4 regions of the Sulfobacillus sp. hq2 genome follow, and region 2 is predicted to be linked to each of the others. Evidence: riboswitches for the same ligand, from Rfam matches in the RefSeq annotation. Region 2 holds a riboswitch; each other region holds the start of a gene.

What was found. Region 2 has a riboswitch for S-adenosylmethionine ahead of CO251_RS00555 (O-acetylhomoserine aminocarboxypropyltransferase/cysteine synthase family protein). Riboswitches for the same ligand answer to the same signal wherever they lie in the genome.
Region 1: it holds a riboswitch for S-adenosylmethionine, as region 2 does, so the genes downstream of both, CO251_RS07920 (PLP-dependent aspartate aminotransferase family protein) here and CO251_RS00555 (O-acetylhomoserine aminocarboxypropyltransferase/cysteine synthase family protein) in region 2, are expected to answer to the same signal.
Region 3: it holds a riboswitch for S-adenosylmethionine, as region 2 does, so the genes downstream of both, metK (methionine adenosyltransferase) here and CO251_RS00555 (O-acetylhomoserine aminocarboxypropyltransferase/cysteine synthase family protein) in region 2, are expected to answer to the same signal.
Region 4: it holds a riboswitch for S-adenosylmethionine, as region 2 does, so the genes downstream of both, CO251_RS16410 (synthase) here and CO251_RS00555 (O-acetylhomoserine aminocarboxypropyltransferase/cysteine synthase family protein) in region 2, are expected to answer to the same signal.

Annotation. Positions count from the first base shown of each region.
Region 1 is NZ_NWUL01000031.1:213,545-216,546, forward strand. Features, by position in the region: gene CO251_RS07915 (GGDEF domain-containing protein) at 1-811, opposite strand, end outside; SAM riboswitch class I at 968-1,063, shown strand; gene CO251_RS07920 (PLP-dependent aspartate aminotransferase family protein) at 1,130-2,317, shown strand; gene CO251_RS07925 (non-heme iron oxygenase ferredoxin subunit) at 2,359-2,673, opposite strand; gene sufB (Fe-S cluster assembly protein SufB) at 2,674-3,002, opposite strand, start outside.
Region 2 is NZ_NWUL01000008.1:57,928-60,929, forward strand. Features, by position in the region: gene CO251_RS00550 (bifunctional 2-polyprenyl-6-hydroxyphenol methylase/3-demethylubiquinol 3-O-methyltransferase UbiG) at 1-401, shown strand, start outside; gene CO251_RS00555 (O-acetylhomoserine aminocarboxypropyltransferase/cysteine synthase family protein) at 451-1,740, opposite strand; SAM riboswitch class I at 1,812-1,912, opposite strand; gene CO251_RS00560 (response regulator transcription factor) at 1,969-2,631, opposite strand; gene CO251_RS00565 (GAF domain-containing sensor histidine kinase) at 2,671-3,002, opposite strand, start outside.
Region 3 is NZ_NWUL01000045.1:18,281-21,282, forward strand. Features, by position in the region: gene CO251_RS12630 (glycosyltransferase) at 173-634, opposite strand; gene metK (methionine adenosyltransferase) at 700-1,899, opposite strand; SAM riboswitch class I at 1,974-2,075, opposite strand; gene spoIIID (sporulation transcriptional regulator SpoIIID) at 2,208-2,465, opposite strand; gene CO251_RS12645 (M23 family metallopeptidase) at 2,563-3,002, opposite strand, start outside.
Region 4 is NZ_NWUL01000048.1:119,242-122,243, forward strand. Features, by position in the region: gene CO251_RS16400 (bifunctional homocysteine S-methyltransferase/methylenetetrahydrofolate reductase) at 1-114, opposite strand, end outside; gene CO251_RS16405 (methionine synthase) at 111-1,097, opposite strand; gene CO251_RS16410 (synthase) at 1,122-2,093, opposite strand; SAM riboswitch class I at 2,233-2,338, opposite strand; gene CO251_RS16415 (hypothetical protein) at 2,463-2,753, shown strand; gene CO251_RS16420 (hypothetical protein) at 2,975-3,002, shown strand, end outside.

The DNA of each region.
Region 1 (3,002 bases), on a different contig from region 2:
AGGGTAAGGCTTGAGCCATGTGTCGAAGATGGGATATCACCTGTTCGGGTTGTCCGGCAAAGGTGAACCATAGGCCAAATTCGTCTCCACCAATCCGTGCGAGACCGTCATGCGAACGGATGAGGGATCGCCACGATTGTGCCGTTTGTTGCAGAAAGTGGTCGCCAGCTGGATGCCCAAACTGGTCATTTACCGCTTTGAACCCGTCTAAGTCTAAAAGGATCAAGAGGCCTGGAATATTTGAATACAATTGGTCATGTCGTTCGATTAACTCTTCCAGCCCTCGGCGGTTTAGAAGTCCCGTCAGCGGGTCTTGATAGGCATAAGCCATTAAGTCAGCAACCTTTTGGCTTTGTTGGGCAATTTCGTGGTGGAGAAGATCATTATAACTATCCAGTGCTGTAGCTACGTCCCAGAGCCAGCGGGTCCTTACTAACCGTAAGGGGGGCAGACCATCACCCCACTTTTCCTGCATTTCATGGTAGGCAGGGAAGTATTCGTTGAAGAGACGGATAAACCAAGACGGGCTGATGTGCGCACGCATATGAGCTGTCCCCATATGCCTACTAGTTTCGGATGATATAGCGAGCCTAGGATCTTGCGCGAGGGTGTGAAAGTGCCCTTGTAACATTTGCGTAAAGCGTTCCCATGTGACAGTTTCAATGATGGTACGCATTCCATCATGAGCCTCGGCAACGGTCAGTGCACGACCAACAAATTGTGTATGAATGGCATACAGTCCGTCGCGATGGGTTTGCCATATTTCCTGGTCGCTATCACTCCACGGGAAAAGCGGATTGGTTGATTCCATGAATGCCCCATTCTTCCTAATGTGAAATCCTTCTTTCTATCATGGCATTCATTGTTGGAAATAGCAAGAACTGCCATTTATTGCCTTAGATGCGAAGATAATTGATGGAAGACGTTGATTGCCGTATCAGTTTATGATAAAGTCAGCTTGCTTAGCCTCTTATCGAGAGTGGCGGAGGGACTGGCCCGATGAAGCCCGGCAACCCCTTGGGGTGCTAATTCCTGAAAGACGTAATGTCTTTCGAGATGAGAGGGAACGGGTTGTTGTCCGTCCTCCCTCGGTGGGAGCTTTTTTTTATGGAAAAGGAGGCGGACATCTATGCCGCAATGGGAACGTGATACGTGGTTGGTTCATGCTGGGACCGATTTTTTTGGAAATTTAGAACCTACGGCTCTTCCGATTTATCCATCCACGAGTTATCGATCACGATCAGGCGAAGAGCTAGATCAATTGATGGGTGGAACTCGCGAAGGTTTTTCTTACGCCCGTCATGGGAACCCCAATGTAGCGGCTTTGGTTGAGGCTATGAAGGTGTTGGAGCATGCCGAAACCGGTATTGCCACAGCTTCTGGTATGGCGGCTATTGATGCGGCTCTTTACGCAACGGGATTAGCACCGCACGATCGTGTTCTGGTCTCCCAAGATATTTATGGGGCCTCATTAAGTCTGTTATCAAGCCTATGGGCTGAGTTTGGCGTTGAGACTGCCGTCGGTGAGTTTACCGACGCTGATGTATTCGTGTCCATGTTGGCCGAGGTTCGGCCGAAAGCGGTTCTAATCGAGACCATTTCTAACCCTCTTCTGAAAGTGCTTGATGTGCCAGAGCTGGTAAGGTTGGCGCATGGCCATGGCGCGCAGGTCATTGTGGATAATACATTTGCTACACCCGTGATGTACCGACCTGCGGAGTGCGGGGCTGACCTGGTGGTTCATAGTGCTACCAAGTATTTAGGAGGGCATGGCGATGCCATGGGGGGCGTTGTTTTAGGGCGCCAGCAACATGAGGAGCGCTTGCACCAATATCTCAAATTGCGTGGGGCGGTCTTAGGTCCTTTTGAATCATGGCTTATCCACCGAGGCCTGCGGACATTAGGAGTCCGCTTTGAAAAGCAAAGCGCAAATGCGTTGCAGGTAGCTCAAAAGCTCCAAGCGTCTGGTCTCTTTACGCACGTTTATTACCCACTATTTGCAGATCATCCCACGTACGCAACGGCTCAGCGACTGCTCCCTAACATGGGCGGTGCTGTGGTTACACTGGAATTGTCGGGCGGAAAAGACCGTGTATTTCGTTTTATGGACCGCCTAGAACTCATTGCTTCGGCAACGACGGTGGGGGACGTCTACTCTTTGTGCCTATATCCGTTAATTGCTTCACACCGCAACCAAACTCCGGAGCAACGGGCACAAATGGGCATTACAGACGGAACCATTCGTATTTCTATAGGGCTAGAAGACCCAGGAGACATTGCCGGTGACTTGATTCAGGCTGCCACGTTATCGGCTTAATGAAAAAGCACAACCAGACACGAGCTGGTTGTGCTTTTTGGCTATCCTTCGATGTCAATGAAGAGATCTGAACCTTCAACTTTTACCGGGTAGGTGCGAATGGGAGCATAAGCGGGAAAATGCTTCGCCTCCCCAGTCCGCACATCAAATTGACCGCCATGCCTCGGACAATGAATGATGTATCCGACAAGGTCTCCTTCACACAGAGAGGCTTCGGCATGGGAACACAAATCATCTGTGGCGAAATATTCGCCGTTGACCTGATATAACGCAATGTCATCGTCTTCCATCGGCACAAGAAACGGTTCACCGGCAACGATATCATTGACTGATGCCACGCGTACCCACTGTGCCACTTAGCCAATAGCTCCTTCCATCTCAAACTTAATCAAGCGATTCATTTCCACCGCGAATTCCATCGGTAATTCCCGGGTAAAAGGTTCAATGAATCCCAAAATGATTAGACGGGTGGCTTCCTCTTCGGATAACCCACGCGCAGTGAGATAGAATAACTGCTCTTCACTGACTTTTGTCACGGTCGCCTCATGCTCCATTTCAGCATGGCTGGTTTCGACCTCGGAATAGGGCAGGGTGTCATTGACTGATTCGTTGTCTAACAACAGCGTATCGCATTTCACGTTCGCCTTAGCTCCGGTCGCTGTTTTATCAAAATGAACTAACCCAC
Region 2 (3,002 bases):
CATCAGTACGTTTAGTCGCAGGCGACGTTTTAGCGGGTTTGCCAACAGGGCCGTTTGATGTGGTGAGTGCAGTACGGTTTTTAGAAGAATTTTCAGCGACGCAGGTGCGGCAAATCTTTCATCATATGCGCAAGCAGTTGGCACCCAATGGAATCGTTTGTGTGATTTCTTCGGTGGATGATAATACCTTGTGGTCAAAATTGTTTGCTATAGAAGTGGCGAGTACGAGCCCAAAAGGACGGACATATAGTGTGCGTACGCTCGGGATTCTTGCAGCGCGGGAACATTTGGCCTTGATGCGCATGAAAACCCATGGCCCGTATACTCTCATAGTATTGAGGCGAATGACGCTGGCTGGGCGGCGTAAGGACCGTGACACCATGCAGTTAGTCGAATACTGACCCAAAAGGGGCCAGTGTGGGCGTTTTAGGTTCACACTGGCCACAATAGTTAGGCGTGAGTGGACGCGTTTAATGCTTGCTCCAAATCGGCCCACAGGTCGTGAGCATTCTCCAGCCCTACGGATAACCGAATGAGGTCACCCCCGGCGCCCGCTAGTTCTTGTTCTTGCGGACTTAACTGTTGATGGGTTGTCGATGCCGGGTGAATGGCCATAGACCGGGCATCGCCGACGTTGGCCACAATAATCCAGAGCTGCAAATGATTCATGACTTGCTCGGCTTGTGCGCGTCCACCTTTGACACCGAAATTGAGCATGGTACCAAAGAGGTTTTCCCGTAAATACTTGCGCGCGTTCAAATGGGCGGGGTCGGCTGGCAGGCCGGGATAATTGACCCAACTGACGAGGGGATGATGGGCTAGGCGGTCGGCAATGAATGCGGCAGACTGGCTTGCTTCTTTCATGCGCAATGCCAATGTTTCAAGCCCTAATAGAATCAAAAACGCATTGAAAGGGGCTAATGCGGCGCCTGTATCTCGCAGGGTTTTCACGCGCAAGCGTAGGGCATAGGAGCTGGGTTGTTCGCCGAACACAATGCCGTGGTAGCTTGCATCAGGCTCCGAATAGAGAGGGAATTTTGGTACATTGTAATTAAATCGGCCCGAGTCAATGACGATGCCGCCGAGTGAGGTGCCATGTCCGCCAATCCATTTCGTCAGTGAATGGATGACAATATCTGCCCCGTATGCGATGGGCTGCTCTAAATATGGAGTCGCAAAGGTATTATCCACGATAAGCGGCACGTGGTGACGATGCGCAAAATCTGCCCACGCGGCGATATCGGTCACATTGAGCCGAGGATTGCCAATTGACTCCACGAAGACACCGCGCGTGTGCTCGGTGATCAGGGCATCGGCCTCAGCAAGGTCGTTGTCGGCCACAAACCGGACAGTGATGCCGAAATCCTTAAGCGTGGAGGTAAAGAGTGTCCAGGTACCTCCATATAAAGACGTCGAGGCAATAATGTCATCACCCGCTCGACAGAGATTCAAAATGGCCGCCGTAATAGCTGCCATGCCTGATGAAAAGGCGACAGCCGCTTGGCCGCCTTCGAGCGCGGCTAGACGTTGTTCCAGAATATCGGTGGTGGGATTCATGATACGGGTATAAATATTGCCAGGTTCTTCAAGATTAAAGAGCCGGGCTGCGTGTTCGGAATCTTTAAAGGCATAACCTACCGTTTGATAAATCGGGGTCGCGACGGCCGATGTTGCCGCATCCGGTGTGTATCCACCCCGGACAGCCGTTGTTTCGAATTGCCAATGGTTTGGCTTTTCCATTAATTTAAAGCCTCCTTATCAAGGTGACGCATAAAAAAACACCAGTAAGAGCCGGCTCTTCTGGTGTCGGCCTCTCATTTCTCAGCAATATGCTGCAGGAATTGGCACCATAACCATCAAGGCCGGTTGCCGGGCATCATCGGGCCAGTCCCTCCGCCACTCTCCATAAGAGGTTTTCAATTGAATAACAGGATAAAGAATGTCAGGTATTTCGTCAATATGGATTAGTTAGTTTTCCTCATTGGTTTCGGGTGCATTATAGCGGGCAAAATGGGCAGCCGCTTCGGAACGCCTGGTATATCCTAATTTACTGAGAATGTTGCTGACATAATGCTTGACCGTTTTATCACTCAAGAAAATTAGTTGGCCAATCTCTTTGTTGGTTCGGCCTTGGGCAATGAGTTCGAGGACTTTCTTTTCCTGCGCAGTGAGCGTTTCCACGGCATCGGTAGTGACTTTAGGATTGCGAAGGCGCTCGAGCAACTGTGATGTGACTTCAGGGCCAAATAATGCGCCACCTTGAGCGACCGTGCGGATGCCGTCAATAACAGCGCGTCCGCGGGATTCCTTGAGGAGGTAGCCTGAAGCCCCGGCATTCACCGCGTCAACCACCAAATCTTGGCTCCCAAATGAGGTGAGCATAATAATGCGGAGATTGGGATCTTGATCTTTAAGCTTGCGGCAGACTTCCATGCCATTGATATCCGGCAAACGAACGTCTAGGACCACAACATCAACATTACCTGGAATATGGTCGATGGCCTCTTGGCCGCTTTCCCATTCTTGGGCCATAACCATATCGGGCTGGCGTTCAATCATATTGCGCAGACCAATGCGTACGACTTCATGATCATCGACAATAGCAACGCGTATCGGATTATCCTCGGGCATTGTTTGTGCCCTCCTTAAATAAAGAGTTCTTACCCCTCATTATAGCCAGGGGGCGGTAAGGGTGACAGTTGTACCTTCATGCAATCGACTTTGGATATCCACGTGCCCATGCCATCGCTCCATGCGCTTAGACATGTTCCGTACCCCGAAGTGCGTATGGGAGGCATCTGGCTGCGGAACAAAGCCCTCGCCGTCATCGATGATTTGCACTTGGTATGATTCCGCAGTGGAATGCCAATGCACCAATATGTGATGAGCATGGCCATGGCTACGCGCATTGGAGACGGCTTCTTGTATGCTTAACAGCAAATCGTGAATACGTTCGGGGTGTAAGTCCAAATACCGGGAATCATCAAATTCCATGGAAATGT
Region 3 (3,002 bases), on a different contig from region 2:
GCTTGACCCCTTATCTGATAAAGAAAGACAAGAGCCAAGCGGTGAGCTTAACACAAAACCGCGCCAACTGCCTTGGATTCTAGCGAAAGGAAAGACTGGACCATGCGGTATTCGGCATACCATTGGCACCCTTGCCAGATCAGACGTGTACAGTGTGGGCCTGTCCGGCTCTTTAGCCTATCACGCCTGATAAGTGCGCCGGTTGGTGAGCTAAAAGACTTCTCACCGTGACTAGCGGACTGGCAGGGGAGCGGCCTGTCATTTCCACCCAAATCACGACATCGTGGCGGCATAACTCAAGAACATGGCTTTTGTCACGTCCGGAATCCGCAATAAGCAACCATGGATATTGACGCTGCAAACGGTCAAGAATGGCCACGGTTTGGTCCGTGGATCCGCCATCGGCAATAATCAGCTCCACGGTGTTCTGATCCCACATCTCAAGACGCCATAACCCCGTCAAATCGATGACGGCTTGTTCAATCAGATGTTCTTGATTCATCACGTGCAGTACGATGCTGACAGACAGCGCTTCCACTCCTGCCGGCTGCAAAACACGCGCATAGACCCATTCAAGCACCACAACAGCTCCGTACAGCGACAGAGCCAACCCAAGCGCTCCCCACCAGGTCACCGCGATTCCCCTTTCCACATTCTGTCCCATTATACGAACAGACTGCGGAAAAGATGACCAAAAGACTAATCTGCGGGCTTGACAGCCGCGCGGTCTAGAAGGGCATCAACACGGTTCAATTGTTCCCATGGCAAAGCCACATCAGTCCGGCCAAAATGACCATACGCTGCCGTCTGAAGGTAAATCGGCCTCCTCAGGTCAAGATCTTCGATAATACCGAGCGGTCGCAGGTCAAAAACCTCGCGGACAATTTTGGCTAGGGCCACGTCCTCTAAGCGTCCGGTTCCAAAGGTATCTACCATAACCGATATAGGTTCGGCGACACCAATCGCATAAGAAATTTGAATTTCGGCGCGCTCAGCCAATCCTGCCGCGACCAAGTTTTTAGCCACCCACCTTGCCGCATACGATGCCGATCGGTCGACCTTCGTGGGATCCTTGCCAGAAAATGCCCCACCTCCATGCCTCGCATAACCGCCATAGGTATCGACAATAATCTTCCGGCCTGTTAAGCCTGAATCTCCATGGGGCCCCCCTACCACGAACCGACCGGTTGGGTTAACCAATATCCGCGTGTTAGAGAGATCCCAGTGCGGAGCAATCACCGGCCGAATCACTTCCTCGATGACCGCTTCCTGAACCATTTCAAGCGTGGCAGACGCATGATGCTGGGTCGACACCAAAATCGTATCAATACCAATCGGCTTAGCGTTCTCATAGCGTACAGTCACTTGGGTTTTGCCATCAGGCCATAGAAATGGGACGGTTTCCGTCTTGCGGACCTGCGCCAGTCGATAGCTCAGCTGATGAGCCAACGAAATAGGTGCTGGCATAAACTCCGGGGTTTCATTGCAAGCATACCCAAAGACCATGCCTTGGTCTCCTGCCCCGATTAAGGCGCGAGCATCGGCTGAGCCTTGCCGCACTTCCAATGCCTCGTTGACGCCCATGGCGATATCCGCCGATTGCTCGTCAATCGACGTCAGAATCGATACTGTATCCGCATCAAATCCCATTTTGGCACGGGTATACCCAATATTGCGGATGGTGTCTCGCACCACCCGAGGAATATCGACGTACGTCACCGTAGAAATTTCCCCGACCACTAATGCTAGTCCGGTCGTAACAACCGTTTCCGCGGCAACGCGCGCAACGGGATCCTCCGCGAGAATCCGGTCTAATATGGCGTCTGAAATTTGATCGGCAATTTTGTCCGGATGCCCCTCCGTAACCGATTCAGACGTAAACAGAAAATTGTGCCCCAACTCATGCCCTCCTTGCAAATTCCCACAATAAACAAAAAGACCCCTTCCGAGAGAAGAGGCGCTACGCTGGTATTCTCTCATCCGTCCCCGTAAGTGAGGTCGGGATTGGCACCTTGGCATGGGTAGCCGGTTGCCGGGCTTCATCGGGCCTGTCCCTCCGCCGCTCTTGATAAGAGCTTCATGGTCAATTGTCTTCCCGAGTATATAGCGTTTCCCCAAACGCTGTCAACATCCACGACACGTGGTTTAAGCGGGTCTCCCCGGGGATGGTGCCAGCTCCCATCCCCGGCATCCGGCCTATAAATAGGCTAAACCGGGCGGTTCGTTAGAAATTTCTGCCTGGTTGCCTCTCCACCCCGAAGATGACGCTCGGCCTTATTCACTTCTAGGACTTTTTTCACTTCTGTGGCTAATGCTTGATTGACTTTAGGTAATCGTTCGGTGACATCCTTGTGGACCGTGCTTTTGGATACGCCAAAAACCTTTGCAGTATCACGAACGGTTGCGCCGTTATTCAGAATATAATTTCCGATGTCCACAACACGCTGCCAGATATGGTCCTTCACATTTCCGGCCCCTTTCTCCCCCCGAACTTGGTAGAGTATATGGGCCGCAAAAAAATAAATGCCAGAGCAAATAATCCTGCTCTGGCATTTCATGGGTTCACGAGGAAGGGTGCATAAAACCTTCCGGGTTGGTTGCCATAGACCCGTGAAATACTTGGAAGTCTAAGTGAGACCCCGGTTGGCGGCTATAAATACTGCTGCCCCCTACACTCCCTACGACTTGTCCTTGCTTAATCATCTGACCCGCCTTGACACTGGCGCTGCCCAAATGTCCATAGACCGTTTCATAGTCATTGCCATCCTTCACAGTCACGGACAGTCCTTGATGATCGACATTGTCGACTTGCGTGACCACTCCACCCCAAGCCGCATGCACGGGTGTCCCCGCTTTTGCGGAAACCGTTATGCCCGGATTGTAGTACCACTCATTGAGGGCGCCCGAATACTGCCATCCAAAGGGATTGGACACGGTGCCGTTAATCGGCATCAGCAACGGGGCCGTAGTGTCGTTAAGGGCGGGAGCCTGAGCTGCTTGAT
Region 4 (3,002 bases), on a different contig from region 2:
CGGCACGAGAGGAAGAGCAGCGGGGTCGATCCCCGCCGCCATAAGCGCCGTGCCTGATGCTCCGTCCCCTATAATCCACGTCGGGTCCCTTAAAGCATCCGCTAACGATTTCACTCGAGGCCTTCCTCTTCCCGCACTGCTTGAACCGCTTGCGCCATTACGCGCAATTTCTCTGTCGCCTCGTCCCATGTACGCGTCTTTAATCCGCAGTCCGGGTCAATCAGCAAATTGTTGAGGGGAACAATTTCAAGTGCCCGCCGAATTCCCGCCTTAACCTCATCGACGGATTCAATGCGGTGCGTGTGCACGTCCACCACGCCTAATGCCAATTCTTTGTTTTGGGGCCAAGGATGGCGCGCCAAAAGGTCGAGCAATGCATAATTCTGATTAGCGGCTTCGAGGTCGAGCTGGTCCACCGGAAGCTCAAATAATCCCGGCAAAATGGTATCAAAATCCCCGTAACAAATATGACTGATGGTCTTCGCCGTCAATCCTTCTGTGACAATCGCCATGGCTTCAATAGCCAAATCCAATTCTTCGGGCCTCGTCGATAACGCGGGTTCATCAATTTGGATATAACGAGCGCCCGCTTTTTCTAATGCCACCGCCTCCTCGTGCACCAGATGAGCTAAATCCAGCACGAGAGAACGACGGTCGGGATAATAGGCATTGAAAGACCAGTCACAAATGGTATAAGGACCGGTGAGCATCCCCTTCACAGGACGGGCCGTCAATTGGGCCGCTTTTTGCCATGATGCGACCGTTAGCCCCGCTGCATCTCCCAAGGCCACAGTGCCTTCGACGATGGGTTTGTGATAATAGCGGTTGCCGTATGACCGAACCGGCAATGACTCCGAAAACCCTTGCCAATTCTCCGCGAAATAAGCGACCATATCGCCTCGCTCCATCTCGCCATGCACAAAAATATCGATGCCCAGTTCTTCTTGCAAATCCATGACTTTTTTCGTCGCGGCCTCTTCCGCTTGTTGCAACTGTTCGCGCGAAATCTCACCGCGGCGAAAACGCGCACGCGCAGCCATAAGTTCCGGAGGCTTGGGAAAACTGCCCACACTAGTGGTCTGTAAATATTTGGCCATTGGGTTGTTTGTCCTTTCTGTCGGTTAACCGTTGATCAGGGTTTTGAGGTCCTGTAAAAGACGTACTTTCGCCGCCGCCCGGTCAGGAGGCAAAAATTCCAATCCACAGTTGGGGTGTACCCAAACCCGATCAGAACCTTGGCGACGCAATACCGGTTCCAAGATGTCGACCACCTGATGAGCATCTTCCATTCTCACATTGCGCCCATCAATGATTCCCACGCCCACTGAAGCAGGCAGGGTGTGAGACGCCAGGCGATCAAGAATGGCCGGTTCGCTTACGGCATCAAAAGATAGCCGCGCAAAGGGTAATGCTGCCAACGTGTCCAGCCACGGTGACGAGGGTCCCCAATACAGAGCTAACGACTGCTCCAGTGGTCCTTCCAACGCTAGGAGCTTCTGGTACGCTTCTTGAACGAACGCTGTGGGCCAACGATCCGCATAGCGCGCCAGCGCCGGCTCATCCCACTGCACCTCAACAATACCCGTATCAGCGAGGTGACGGACGGTCAACCGCATGACATCAACCAAGTCACTTAATAGCGTTTCCTCATTGTGGTAATTTTTGTCTTCCACCATAGATAAAAAGGTAAAGAGGCCCGGAAGGACAATTGTCACGGGAATACGAGATAAAGAGGCCGCTTCGCGACTCCATGCCGCTAGCGTTCCCCCTTGATATTGTAGGCGACCTGTGACGACCGGATGACGTACGTAAAAGTTGTTGTCAAACAGCCGCAGTAGACCCGCACTGTACACATTATCCAAGTCCCGAACGACGGGATCAAAGAGATCGTACCAGCGGATCTGGCCATCTGTGGTCCTATCACACTGTGCATCAGCGGCTAAGTCCACGACCCGTTTTACAACACTTTCATAGGTCGAGTACAGTTGCTCCGGCGAGATTTGCCCTTTTTCGAAACGTTGAATAGCAGTCCGGACACTCGGCCCCGGACCCGCCGGAATTTTCGGATAAGACCCCATAATCGTTGTCTTCATTATATAATTTCTCCCCTGTTCTGATCTCACCGGCATCAAAGTCGTTGAGGAAATGAAGCTGGACGCGTGGCGTGGACCAGACAGAGCCCGGCACATCCAACCATAAAAAAACGCCTACTTAGAGAAGAGGCGTTAGCTCTTCTCATCTTAAAGAATACGAATCCGTATTCTTCCGGAATTGGCACCCACCCTATGGGGGTTGCCGGGTTTCATCGGGCCAGTCCCTCCACCACTCTGGATAAGAAGTAAATCTTATTGAATTGTAAGCAAAATACCATGGCGTCGCGAAATGGTCAAGAGACATTGCATAAAATAATATAATTGCCATTTTTTGGTATGGATGATAGAGTATCCATAGGAGGTGGCACCATGTCGTCATCGGGCTCGTCTTTATCCAAAGAACGGCGCCACAGCGTGCTGGATTCCGACTCTAAACCAGCTCGCCGCCGCCATGTGTTCCGTTGGTTCGTCGTCATTGTTGCCGTTCTCGGCTCTGTCTTGTTATGGCAGTTGAATTTTTTCATCCACACCTTAGGGGATGCCCAGCGCAGTCTCGAGTCATGGCAAGGAGTCCGCGCCATATTAGGCTCCTTTTTAACCTTTGCTGCTATGCAAATCAGCCACACGGCCTTGACCTTGTGGCATCACGTCTTCCATTAAGCGACTCCCGCTGCCCTTAATGCGGCGGGAGCTCTTGCTCTCCTTCCCCTACCTCTCGCCCATTCTTTCTATACAAAAATCCTCCGTCTAGGAGTTTCGTGCCTTGCACACAGCCCCATCTTCGCTGAAAATAGGAGTGATGATTGCGGGACTACCTGTCCACAATACTTAGGCCATGCGCATTAGTGAACCGACAGCGCAGGAGAAAGAAGGCGTGCCACATGGATGATAATGCGGGAATGTCTTTTG